DNA from 4 places in the Siphonobacter sp. genome. Region 4 is predicted to be linked to each of the others. Evidence: riboswitches for the same ligand, from Rfam matches in the RefSeq annotation. Region 4 holds a riboswitch; each other region holds the start of a gene.
What was found. Region 4 has a riboswitch for cobalamin ahead of ACOJTG_RS15670 (ABC transporter substrate-binding protein). Riboswitches for the same ligand answer to the same signal wherever they lie in the genome.
Positions count from the first base shown of each region.

Region 1: another riboswitch for cobalamin. It lies ahead of ACOJTG_RS16725 (TonB-dependent siderophore receptor); the one in region 4 lies ahead of ACOJTG_RS15670 (ABC transporter substrate-binding protein).
Region 2: another riboswitch for cobalamin. It lies ahead of metE (5-methyltetrahydropteroyltriglutamate--homocysteine S-methyltransferase); the one in region 4 lies ahead of ACOJTG_RS15670 (ABC transporter substrate-binding protein).
Region 3: another riboswitch for cobalamin. It lies ahead of ACOJTG_RS10735 (cytochrome c biogenesis protein CcdA); the one in region 4 lies ahead of ACOJTG_RS15670 (ABC transporter substrate-binding protein).

Region 1 covers NZ_JBMDWJ010000269.1:138-3,470, reverse strand. The annotation lists gene ACOJTG_RS16725 (TonB-dependent siderophore receptor) at 1-1,704, opposite strand, end outside; cobalamin riboswitch at 1,874-2,134, opposite strand; gene ACOJTG_RS16720 (winged helix-turn-helix transcriptional regulator) at 2,437-2,778, opposite strand; partial or broken gene ACOJTG_RS16715 (alpha/beta fold hydrolase) at 2,900-3,333, shown strand, end outside.
Region 2 covers NZ_JBMDWJ010000211.1:1,266-4,598, reverse strand. The annotation lists gene metE (5-methyltetrahydropteroyltriglutamate--homocysteine S-methyltransferase) at 1-1,198, opposite strand, end outside; cobalamin riboswitch at 1,429-1,644, opposite strand; gene ACOJTG_RS12965 (phosphoglycerate kinase) at 1,907-3,094, shown strand; gene ACOJTG_RS12960 (PolC-type DNA polymerase III) at 3,166-3,333, opposite strand, start outside.
Region 3 covers NZ_JBMDWJ010000182.1:3,459-6,791, reverse strand. The annotation lists gene ACOJTG_RS10740 (hypothetical protein) at 629-1,177, shown strand; cobalamin riboswitch at 1,238-1,505, shown strand; gene ACOJTG_RS10735 (cytochrome c biogenesis protein CcdA) at 1,614-2,243, shown strand; gene ACOJTG_RS10730 (TonB-dependent receptor) at 2,323-3,333, shown strand, end outside.
Region 4 covers NZ_JBMDWJ010000253.1:10,069-13,401, forward strand. The annotation lists gene ACOJTG_RS15665 (iron chelate uptake ABC transporter family permease subunit) at 1-1,006, opposite strand, end outside; gene ACOJTG_RS15670 (ABC transporter substrate-binding protein) at 1,003-2,214, opposite strand; cobalamin riboswitch at 2,245-2,516, opposite strand; gene ACOJTG_RS15675 (AAA family ATPase) at 2,516-3,124, opposite strand.

The DNA of each region.
Region 1 (3,333 bases), on a different contig from region 4:
GGATAAAGGTGCAATGGGCTGATAGACTAGGCCCAGCCGATAGGTCAGGGCATTCCGGGCTATGGTTGATTTGGCTCCGTAGCTGGTTACCCGGCGGTCTTTATCCACCTGATCGGTGTAATATTCACCTTTGAATACATCGTAACGCAATCCTACCAATGCTTTAATTTTCTCGGAAAACCGGATAAAATCCTGGAAGTAAATGCCGTGTACCGTTTCATCCGTAGCCCGGTAGAAGGTATCGTAGTAGTCAATATACCCTTGGTTTTCTATGGGATTTTGTACGGGAATGGTTGCTCCTTTGCCGGGGCCAAAAATGGTCCCGTTATACGTCTTACGATTCAGTACGCTAAGCGAATACCCCAGCAAAATCTTTTGCGAAACCTTAGCGGTGTTGAGGTCGTAGGTCAGCTCCAGCTGATTTTGTAAGGGCTTGGTGAGGTGATTGAAGTAGTAGGGAAACGAGCGGGTAATGGAATCCCGCCGGGTATTGAGCGTCAGTTCTTCCGTTGAAAAATAATCGATGTTATCGTCCGAATACGAGAGTTGATTGGAAAGTTTCAGGTTGGCCATAAGCTCCCGCACGTAACGAAACTGAACATCCGTTCGCGTATGCTTTAAAAAATCAGCGGGGTCGTTGTAACGCGTCGTTAGATCCATGCCGGGAACCAGCACGCCCCCCGCCAAAACGGGGATACCCGAATCCGTGCGGTACACATCTTTATTGGCTCCCACCGACAAATAGAAGTAATCCTTGCGGGTGGGCGTGTATTCCAGGGCCACGTAGGCATTGTTAGTAGAGACACCCGCCTGACGGAAACCGTCGGTATTCGACACCCCGAAATCCATCCGGTACCGAAGCTTCGGGTTGATCGAACCACCCGCACCTGCCCGCATCCGGCGGGTATTGAAACTCCCGTAAGCCGCGGAAAAATTAGCCTTGAAATCGGCCGTAGGCTGCTTCCGTACGATGTTGATGATACCGCCCAAAGCCGAGTGCCCAAACAGAACGGAGGCCGGGCCTTTTAGTAGTTCGATGCGTTCGACGTTGGCTATATTCGTGTTGGGGGCACTCGTGGAAATGTTATGTCGCTCATCCCGAACGCCATCCATCAGTACCACGAAATTGCTGAACCCGCGAATGGTGAAGTGCTGAAAACCGCCGTAGGTGTTGTTGGAACGAACGCCCGTGGTATTTTTCATGGCCTCCCCCAAATCATCGATACCGCGTTGCTCGATGGTTTTTGAACTGACCGAGCTGGTAGACAAAGGCAGATCCCGCAGCGGAACATCGATCTTGTTAATCGCCGAAAAGGAACGGTTTCGCTGACTAGTTACCGTCACGACCGAAAGCTCGTGGGTTTTCTGGTTAAGCTGATAGTGCAGGGGCAGGGTTTCGCCGGCTTTGACCTGTACCTGAACCTGACGCACTTCATACCCGATGCCGCTCAGCGTGAGGGTATACGCTCCCGCCGGAATCGCCTGCAGTTTGAAGCTGCCGTCGGCCTGGGTGATCACTCCCAGACCCATGGGCTCCAGACGAATGGAAATACCGGGGATGGGTTCCTGGGTTTCCGTTTCAATCCGCCCTTCCAGCGAGCCGTTTTTGTGTTGTGGAAAGGCCTCTAAGAGTACACCGCAGAGCAGTACCCAGGTGGTAAAAAGGACTTTGCTACTTAATCGTGAAGTAGAAATGGGGAGCATAACTTTTAACTAAAAAGGTTAAAAGTTCTTCGCTTGCGTTCTAGCTAATGATGAGACAGAGATACAGAAGAAATCAGGAAAGCTTACGCACGGGCGTACGCATATCGGCACAGTGGTGCCCATACAACAAAGCAAAGCTCCCCTTGATAACGCTCTAAACCGTGAAAGCATGATCAGCTAAGAAAAAGGCAGGTCTCCTGACTTGTTCCATTTCAGACGCCTTCCCATACCGAATGATACAGTGGCTCATTTGTCTGAAACGTGTGCCGTTTACAATTTACAGTTTGCCGTTGTCAATGTTTGAATAATTGAAAACGGCAAACGGTCAACCGCAAATGGCGTAGAACTTACAGTTGCACGACAGCTCGTGATTTACACACGATTCCCTATTAATCTGTCTTTCGACAGAACCTTTTTCCGTGGAATAAGAAGTAAAGAACTTGAATGAGGCCGCGAAGGTAGGCTAAAATTGATAGATTAAAGCAGGAAGAGATAACATTACCTAATGTCCTTGTTCAACCTTACTCAGGTTTAGCCCGATTAACTACGGTTTAGACAGACACGGCAAAAGAGTAACATCAATAGGAATACATCTAGTTTCTATCCGACGAGCGACTGGATGTATATGCTTACAGTCCTTCCCATTTCGCTACTGTTTACGTCTATTCAATCCCATTGCTGACTCCATTGATTAGTGGAGACGATTCAGTATAGAAGGGAAGGTAACGCTTTCTATTTCCCCACAATCTCTTTTCTGAAATGCTTCCCCCAGTTGCGTAATTCGACTAACAGGTCTTTCATCGATAGGCCCAGGGGCGTCAGGGCATATTCTACCGTGATGGGCATACTGTCGTACAGCGTACGGGTAATGAGCTGATTTTCTTCCAGTGCCTTTAATTCCTGCGAAAGCATTTTTGGGGAGATTTCTGGAATATCCCGCTGGATTTCACCGAAGCGTTTGTTGCCATACGTCAGGGAAATGATAATGGGAATCCGCCATTTGCCCTGAATGACTTCCATGGCATCTTTGGCTACTTTCAATTCATACTGGCAAGCGGGTTCGGTGCTTTTCATGCTTGGTTACGGTTCATACGTACTTACTCTAAGGTAACTACTTACCCACAGGTAACAGCTATCTTTTCGAAAGTGAATGTAGCTAGTTTTGTCGCATTCACACTACTGAACAAGATCATTCATGAAAAATCTGTTTTTCCTACTCGCGTTTCTAGTATCTACCGTTAGTCTGGCCCAATCACGTACGCCACGAACCTTTCTGCTCGTGCACGGGGCCTGGTCGGGTGGGTGGGATTACGCTAAAGTGGATGCCTTACTAACGACTAAAGGGGATAAAGTCTACCGACCAACGCTTACGGGTTTGGGCGAACGCGTGCATTTGTCCAGTGCAAGCGTCAACCTGAGTACGTACATCTCGGATATTGTGAATGTGATCCGGTTTGAAGATCTGCACAACATAATTCTCGTTGGACATAGTTACGGCGGCATGGTCATAGCGGGTGTAGCGGAGCAGGTACCCGACCGCATTCGGCAACTGGTATACCTGGATGCGATGGTACCCAATGACGGCGAAAGTGCCAAGGATGTTTGTGGCCCGATCTGGGACGCCCTGAT
Region 2 (3,333 bases), on a different contig from region 4:
TCAGCGAACTCGTCCGGCGACTTTCCAGAGCCGCCTGATTTTCCAGCAGTAATGCCTGAGCTTCTCCCTTGGCCAGACGTCCCAGCGTTACTACTTCACCGAGTTTCTGCTTGGCAAAGGCCATCCAGTTTTTAATTTCGGGCGTCAGTACCGCTTCGTTTTTCTCCGAATCCAGATCATACGGTACGTGCAGCAGGGAGCAGGACGGAGCAATCCAGACGCGATCTTTTCCCAGTACCTCCACCGCTCGCTGAATCAGGGTCAGCGATTGCGTGAAGTCATTTTTCCAGACGTTTCGTCCGTCTACTACGCCTAGCGAAAGGATTCGTTGCGAAGCGACAAAACTGGTATCGGCCAAGATGACTTCCAGTTGTTCGTTGCCGCGTACCAAATCCACGTGCAAAGCCGCTACGGGCAATTGTAGGGTCAGGGCCAGGTTGGGCTGTATGCTTTCAAAATACGTGGCCACCAGCAAGGATAGCTGAGGTACTGCCCGAGCTAGGTATTCGTAGGCCTGCTGAAAAGCGATTTGCTCATTTTCGGATAAGTCCAGCGTCAGGCAGGGCTCGTCGAGCTGTACCCAGGTCGTACCTCGGGTAGCCAGTTCGCGTAGTACGTCGGCGTACACGGGCAGCAGGCGTTCGAGCAGATCAATGCGATGGAAACCCGCTTCTTTTTCTTTGCCCAGTAACAGAAACGATACGGGGCCGAGCAACACGGGCTTCGTCAGAATACCCATTTGCTTGGCATCTTCAAAGTCGTGAATGACTTTATCGGAATACCGCTTAAACTGCTGATTTTTCAGAAACTCCGGTACGATGAAGTGGTAATTGGTATCAAACCATTTCGTCATCTCCATGGCTTTGATGTCCAGCCCATTCTGTTGAATACCCCGGGCCATGGCGAAGTAGATTTCCAGTTCGCGATTACTCTTGCCGTCAATCAGCGACTGGTATCGTTCGGGTACCGCCCCTACCATCAGGGCCGTATCCAGTACCTGATCGTAATACGAAAAGTCGTTGGAAGGAATCCACTGGATACCGGCTTCCTGTTGCGTTTGCCAGTTTTGCCGACGGACCTGCCGTCCGGCCCAGAGGAGTTCGTCTTTGGAGATTTTTCCGGCCCAGAATTGTTCGCTGGCCCATTTCAGTTCGCGTTTGCTGCCCACACGGGGGTAGCCCAGGTTGTGCGTAACCATGTTGTTTGTGTTAAAAAAGGGTTTAAAAAACGCCTCTGAAACACCCAACCCGCCAAAAAAGGTGAATTGTTACGAATGCGTAGGCATACGATCTCCGGCTCACGTTCGTCGCTGAACGTCAGAAAAAAGAATACACGTTTTCGAACCCGCTCTGAGCATCAGAACCGGGCGAAGAAACGCCTACAACATTTGTAAAATCAATGCGTGCATCAGGCCTTAGTCGTGAAGGCATGACCATTGAGAAAGTTGGCAAGTCTCCTGGCTTGTACCATGCTGGCCCCCCTTCTCATTCCTCGCGGAACAATGGGAAATTTGGGTAGCACGTGTTCCGCTGCGGCGAAACGGGTACTTACAGTAGCACGTCTGCTCGTGATTCACACACGATTCCTTTTTCATTCCTTAGGGAGCGAAGACCTCCCCACGAAACCAACCATCCGATTGACGGGCATTACAAAGAACGCCGCAAATATAGAGCATAGTTTTTTTAAATACGGAAGCAGAATCTTTTTTAGAAAAGACGTTACTCCACCTACTCATTCCTGCAGCGTATATCTTTTTAGCAAAATTTTAAGAGGTTTCGCTTAAAAACTCGTCAGGTTTAGGGAAGTTTGGCCGAATTTCTAAATTTGTTCCGTTCTTGACTAACGCTTCAGAACTTTGTTACCGCGTGGTCTTACCATTACTCATTTAAACTTCTGATTCTATCTGATGAAGACGCTGAACCAGTACAATTTCGCCGGAAAAAAGGCACTTGTCCGCGTAGATTTCAATGTCCCTTTGAATGACCGCTATGAAATTACTGACGATACCCGCATCAAAGCTACCATCCCCACGATTCAGAAAATTCTGAACGACGGTGGTTCGGTAATCCTGATGTCGCACCTGGGTCGTCCGAAAGACGGTCATACCGAAAAATATTCGCTCAAACACCTGGTTAATGCCCTGTCGCTGATTTTCAACCGTCCGGTAAAATTTGCCGATGACGCCATTGGTCAGCAGGCTGTAGATCAGGCCGCTAACTTGCAGCCCGGTGAAATCCTACTGCTGGAAAACCTTCGTTTCTACAAAGAAGAAGAAAAAGGAGACGTGGCTTTCGCCGAGAAACTGTCTCGCCTGGGTGATGTTTGGGTAAACGATGCTTTTGGTACGGCTCACCGGGCACACGCTTCAACGGCGGTAATCGGTCAGTTCTTTACTGACAAAGTAAGCGGTTACGTGATGCAGGCTGAGCTAGACAACGCTCAGCGTATTCTGGATAACGTAGAGCGTCCGTACACGGCCATCATGGGTGGAGCGAAAATCTCCGACAAAATTCTGGTGATCGAACGCCTGCTGGATAAAGTGGATACGCTGATTCTGGGTGGTGGGATGACCTACACCTTCACGAAAGCGTTGGGTGGACAAATCGGAAATTCCATCCACGAAGACGACAAAATGGAGCTGGCTCTGGAGCTGATCGAAAAAGCGAAAGAAAAAGGAGTCAATCTACTGATGCCGCTGGATACGGTGATTGCCGATAAGTTTTCCAACGACGCCACCAAAACGACGGTTCCTTCGGGTCAGATTCCCGAGGGCTGGGAAGGTCTGGACATTGGACACCAGTCGATCGTAGTATTCAAAGAAGCCATCCTGAATTCGAAAACGATTCTCTGGAATGGTCCGATGGGTGTATTCGAATTCCCGAATTTTGCTGTAGGTACCAACGCCATTGCGGAGTACGTAGTGACGGCAACGGAAGAAAACGGAGCCTTCTCACTCATCGGTGGTGGTGATTCCGCCTCTGCGGTAAACAATGCCGGTTACGGTGACCGCGTAAGCTACGTATCGACGGGTGGTGGAGCCCTGCTCGAATACATGGAAGGTAAAACGCTTCCCGGGGTAGCGGCTCTGGATTAATTTCCTGACAAAATGCCCAAACGATAAAGAGCCGACCCTACAGGATCGGCTCTTTATCGTTTATTCTTTCCTTACTCCGCCAGTTTAAATTTTTTGGCGAGAGCAAACACTTCTTTGAATGATTTCGTAGTCAGCTGTGCGTCTTCGAGGGCGTTGTGAAATTCGGCGTCTTCCCGTTCCAATCCAAAATAACCCGCAATGGCTTTCAGACTCAGTGACTTAGGTACGGGCTTGCCATT
Region 3 (3,333 bases), on a different contig from region 4:
TACTCAACTTCAGAAACGGGCTAAAGTAGAAGTCAATAACCTAAGGTTATAGATTAGTACGGAAATTAAATCTCGTTGAATCAGACGCTTAGTGTCGCAACAAGAGCTTTAGCGAACCAAAGATTAGGTTTGTAATAAAAAAGCTAGCTATTTGAAGGCGTAAACACTTTACGTTCGGGTGCCCTAGCGGTTTAATAGTATCAAGGGTACTGCGAAACTTTGGTTGCAGTAAACCCTAACTGGTTTCTGGTTAGGGTTTATCATTCTGATAATGAAGCCAGACTAATTCAGTAGAAATATACGCAATAAAATAAAAAAACTCCCCATGAAACATGGGGGAGTTTTAACGTTCAACCTTCAACCTATCTGCTTCAAAAGTATAGTCTCTGACTCATAATCAAAGGTTAATTCTATGAATGGCAGACTTTCTCCTGTCAATTGTATCTTCTACTCGTTGAGCGTTTGAAGGGATTAATTAGTGAACGTTAAAGAGCACTTTTGTCCCTTTGCTAAGGCTTAATTGAAGCTTTTTATACTCCGTCTATTCAACGCGTTTGCTTCCCAGTTTGAAACTTTTCTGTTACCTTGTTTGAGAAGATAGTAAAGGTACCTTTTGATGCAGAAAACCATGAGAGCGTTTCGTTTATGGGGTGGATTAATTCTTCTGCTGGGGATTGTATACGGCATTCAGTACGTCTATCATCGCTGGCAACAGCCCTGGGATTACGCCTCAGTGACACCCTCATTAGTGGGCCACTGGTTTGGGCCCTTTAAAGACCCCGATGGTATCCCCAAAACACTCGAACTGGAAATTTTTAAACCGGAAGTAGATTGGCTGAATCGGAAACGCCGGGGTAAAAATGAGCAAAGCTTTACAGGAGTCGCCCGAGTAAAGAGTCGGTTAGGTCAGGAGCAGTACAGAATTGAAGGAGTCGTCCGTAGTTCCCAACAACAGGCTCTAAACCGTATCACTTTTTTATTTCAGGATGAAAATACCCGGCTACGTAATAATTTTAACCTAATGACCGCTGAAGAAGGGGGTACTTGGGAGTCCGATGCTCTGAATCTGACGCTTACGTTCCGGTATATCACCGAAAGTGGAAATGCCTTCTCCAGTAGCAATGACCATCGCTACACAACGACGGTTCCGGTTCGTCTGAAACGGATGAGTCCATAATCCTGAAGAAATATTGAGCTGAAAAAATAGGCTTAGCTCTTTGAATCCTGCAAATTGTCGTACTTTCGCGGCTCAATCGGTGTCCAGTGGATTATTCATTGGGCTTAAAAGGGAATCCGGTGCAATTCCGGAGCAGTACCCGCTGCTGTAAGTTCTTTTAGTTTTCCATTTACAGTTTTCTGTCTACAGTTGATTTTACTGAAAACAGAAGACAGCAAACGGAAAACTCTAAAAATTTCTCAACGATACAAACCACTGTGCCTTCAGGCATGGGAAGGGGTTGAGAAAGGAACGAGCCAGAAGACCTGCCATTGAAACCATACCAACGTGCTTTCGGGAAGAAAAGCAGGAGGCTAGCCTAATCGGTGAGGAGACGCTTGCGTCATCCTCTGGCTTTGTTTTCCCGTAAGCAATAGAATTCATCCGGGAAAACTACATGATTCATCCTTTACTCCTCGATTCGTTCGTACTGGGCATTCAGCACTCCTTCGAACCCGATCACCTGGCGGCTGTTTCCGTCCTGACCAGTGAAAAAAAGAAAGGTCAGCTGTGGCGGGTAGCCTGGCGATCTTCGCACTGGGCGTTAGGGCACGCTTTTTCGCTCATTCTCTTTGCCTGCCTGATCTTACTACTTAAATCCCAGCTATCTCTGGAAGTTGCTTCCTGGGTTGAATACGTGGTAGGACCATTGATGATTTATCTGGGTATTGTCGCCATTCGTCGTAACTTCAAAAATGACCCGGTACGCCCAACGGACGCATCCAACGCGGCAGCTACGCCGCTAAACCGCTCTTTTGGCGTGGGGATGATTCACGGACTGGCGGGTACCGGAGGGGCCTGTACGGTTGCCCTTACGCTGGCGGCCAAAGACGCTTCCACCGCCGTTTGGATCATCATCATTCAAAGCCTGAGTATTCTGCTGGCTATGACCATTTACGGGTGCGTTTTTGCCTTTTCACTACAAAAAGTAGCCCAGCGAACGGAACGCGTGCTTCGCTGGATGAATTACCTCATTGGTGTCTTTTCGATCGCCGTAGGTGTTCTCACGCTAGTTGACTCATTCTAGACTATTGCTTCAGTATTCGTTTACCCTTTATTCATTTTCGATGTTTTCTTCCCCCCAGAAAAAAGCCCTTTGGGCTAGTATGCTTTTATTGCCTGGACTGGCTTACGCTCAAACACCAGCGGATTCAGTATACGCTTTGAGACCCATCGTGGTGACGGCAACCCGCTCGGAGGCTATCTTAGCCGAGGTGCCCCGCAGTTTACGCGTGATTGCCCGTCAGGACATCGCTTTAACGCCTGCCAACGATTTGACGGATATTGCCAAGAAAACCGCTGGCGTACACGTCATTCAGTATCCGAACCTTTCTTCGGGTATCGGGATTCGCGGCTTTCGGCCCCAGTTTTCGGGATTGAATCAACGCACGCTGTTACTCATTAATGGCCGCCCGGCGGGAGCTACTAATCTTTCGACCATCTCACTCAATAGCGTCGAACGCATTGAGGTACTGAAAGGTCCCGCTTCGGCTCTGTACGGATCGCAGGCGATGGGCGGCGTGATCAACGTCATCACCCGCCGATCGCAAGGAACGCCCCAGGGCTCCGCGTACGTGGAGTACGGTAGTTTCAAAACTCTGCAAGCCGGTCTGCAAACGGGTGGCAATCTCACCAAGCAACTGGATTACGATTTGTCATTTGCCTACTTTCAGCGGGCCAATGATTATAAAATCGGGAAGAACAACTGGCTACGCAATGCCTTCGATTTTCGCAATGCGGTCAAACATTACGCCAACCAACCGGATGCGGAGGTCGATGACCGTACTGGCGATGGGCAAACCCGACCGTATACGCAACTCAGTTACTATACCGGAGCCTTGCGACTGGGCTACCAGCTGAGTTCGAAATGGCGGCTGGACGTTCGCGGCGAAACCTTTCAGGCCCGGAATGTACAGTCGCCCGGCGATATTGCTTACGGTATTACGGAATCCAGCAGTAAAGACGTCGAGCGGGCCTCGGGTGAAGTCGCTATATCGGGAAATCTGGGGGTCCATCAGCCGAGTCTGAAAGTATTCACGGCGGAAGAATCGAACACGAATTATACCCTCAATGCTTCGGGCAAACCCGTAGTTCCGTACCGTTCCAATCGTACCGCC
Region 4 (3,333 bases):
TCATCCAGATCACCACCGGAGCCCCCAGTAAGGACGTCACTACATTGATGGGTAAGATCGATTGCGTACCGGGAAGCTGGGCAATGCTGTCGCAACCTAACATCAACAGACTGCCAATTAGGCCATTGGCCGGAATGAGAATGCGGTGATTGGAGGTGCCCAGCAACGAACGGGTCAGGTGCGGCACGGCAATTCCAATGAACCCAATTGGACCGCAAAATGCGGTGATACTGCCCGTAAGCAGACTTGTACTGGCAATAATCAGGGTACGGGCCCGCCGAACGGTCAGTCCCATACTGCGGGCATAGGCTTCTCCCAGCAGTAAAGCATTTAGTGCTTTGGAAGAGGCGAAGGCCAGTACCAGCCCCAGCATGACCACGCCCGCGAGCACGTACAGGTGTGATCCGAGTACGCTACCCAGTGAGCCAAAGGTCCAGAGTAAATATTCCTGAATCTGTTCGGGCTGACTGAAATACTGCCAGATACTAATGACGGAAAAGGTGATCGTGCCGACCATTACCCCCACCAGCAACAGAACTACATGGTCACGAAGTCGTCCGGCAATGAGCAGGACTAGTCCCAGTACCAGGGCGGAACCCAGCGAAGCCATCCCTACAATCAGCCAGCTCCCGGAAAGCCCCAGTTGCCGAATGGCGTACAGACTGGTAACGCTTCCACTGCCCAGCATCACCGCCGCCACGCCCAGACCCGCTCCCGCAGTAATGCCCAGCTCGGAGGGGCCAGCCAGCGGATTGCGAAAAAGCGTTTGCATTTGCAGCCCACTCACGGATAATCCCCAGCCCACCAGCACGGCGGTACATGCCTTGGGAATACGAATTTTTTCAACGATAAATAGCCAGGCCGTCTGTTCGGATTCGTGGTGAAGTACGATACGTACCACTTCCCCAAGCGGAATGGCTACGGAACCCAGGGTAAGGTTCACCAGAAAACCAACTACCGTTGCTGCCAGGAGTAAACCCAGCACGAGTCGCAGGCGTGGTGTCATTGGAGTTGTTTGTAGTAATACAGTTCGTAATCGGGCAGGAGTTCGGGATGCAGAATTTTGATTAGATCGCCCAGTACCCGCTCCGGATGAACGGCCCCCGATTCCCAGTAATCGTTTGATCCCCGGGCGTTGGTTCGCTTGCTGTAGTTATACAACTGGCCGGTTTTGAAAGCTTTGAAATCCCCGTAGCGTACATCGCGGGCCAGGATGTCTTTTTTCGTGTCCCGTCCGCTGATGCCTACATTTAGCCAGTAATCGGCTTGTAGGCCAATAGGATACACGGCTTCGAAGTTAAGCGGCAAACTGCCCGTGGCCCGGGTGGCATTCCAGTGGTAAGTAGTTCCGGCATCGCGGAAAAACTGAGCCATGTAACTGTTGCCATTGGGTACGAACCAGGAATCCTTGTAGCTGGTACCAGTAATGATACTAGGCCGTGTTTTGACCGAACGGGTCAGGGCTTTGAGGCGGTTGTATTCCTTTTCCACGGCGGCAAATCGCTGATTCACCCGTTCTTCCTGGTTGAGCAAGGCTGCCAGCAGCTTCACCCATTCGGCCCGGCCCAGTGGTGTTGTTTCGACCCACTCGGAGTTGATCAGAACAGGTACTCCGGCGGCATTGAGCGTCTGGTAGCGATCCATGCGGGCATTGGGTTGCCCCACGGCCATCACCAGATCGGGGTGCATGGCGACCAGCGTTTCTTCGTTGAGCGTCTGATCTTTGCCCACCTGCGTAATTTTCTTTTCGTTGATACGGGAAATGACTTTTTCGGAAGATACGTACTTGAGATCGCCCAGTCCTACCAGAATAGCTTCGGCGTCGAGAAAACTAACCAGTCCAATATGCATGGACGACATTGCCACCAGCGAACGCAGGGGAATCTCAATGAGCTGACTATTCTCGTACCCTTTCGGACGGGGCGTACCGCGTTGCAGGAGAACATAGGTCGCCGTATCCGTGCTCTTTTCAAAGGGACTCATAATCTGTACCACTTTGTAATGCGAGCGGTAGGTAATCCGAAAACCTTTGGCGTGTTTGATCTGGACTTTCTCGGGAAAGTAGTCGTGTTTAACGGCCGCTTCGCCCTGTTCGGCAACGGAAGAGGTGGAACTACACTGGCTCAGTAAGCCCAGCGTGAATGCTGCCACTACCAACAGTGGAGCCCATTGCCGCATACATTTCTGCGGAAAAGTAAACAAAGGATGCATCATGATTCGTACGAGCTTTTCTTCCGAAAGCTGTCGGGGGTTAACCACTCAGGCAGGTCTTCTGACTCGTTCCCTTCCCAACCCCTTCCCATACCCAAGGGGTACAGTGGCGTATCTTGTTAGGAAATGTTGGGAGTTTAGTGTTTTGAGTTTAGTGTTTGGAGTATTCTCAACAACTCAGAACGCTAAACGCAACACTCAAAACTCTTGCAGAACTTACAGCAGCGGAGACTGTTCCGGAATTGCACCGGATTCCCTTTTCAAACCGTCGCCTCACGACGGTTACCTGGATGGGGCCGCAAAACTACGAAGAAATTGTCGGGTCACTAACACGAAGCTTGCCTGATTGACAAAAACCGGACTCCGGCGTGAAAGCAGGCAGCAATCCTTGTTCCAGTATACTTTCCACAAAAGCCACGCGTTCAGCCACAGAAACCTGGGGAAGTACGATCAGCTGATAGCCCAGCGACTGATACACCTCCGATAGAGTTTCGTACAGCCGTGTGGCTTCGGCAAAGGTCTGCCAGCGTTCGGCGTCGTTGACGTAAATTTCTTTCCAGGGCGGAGCCATCAGCATCCAGGGAGCGTAAGGGTATTGATGGGCCACCTGTATCCATTCCGGTGGAACCGGAATGTTGCCCACCCGTAGATACGCCAGAATATCAGGAATGCCCCGGTCGAAAAACGTCAGCGGTTCCTGAGCTTGTTGATAGGCTCTCTGCATTCGTTCCAAAGCCAGCCCGGCAAAACCGCTCAGATCGTTCCAGGGAACCCGCTTGGAACCCCGCTGTACCTGTTCCTGAATCAGGAGTCGCGATACTTCGGCCGAAGTAGGATACCCCCGGTCCTGTAATGCTTCAAGTAAGGTACTCTTACCGGCTCCGGGTCCTCCTGAGATGATGATTCGCTGCATTGCCTAAAGTTTGACCCACAAAAATACCAATTCTGATGGTCAGACCAACCAGCTGCTAAAAGTGGGTTTGGCAATCCTAGGCAGTAATCGGATAAGTCATACGAATCAGCAAACCATAGATCTGTGCCGTTCCTATTCCAACCGGATAAGCCTTGTCTTACCTTACGATAATGGTTTTTTGTATTTTTTTATAAAAAACTAGAATTAAT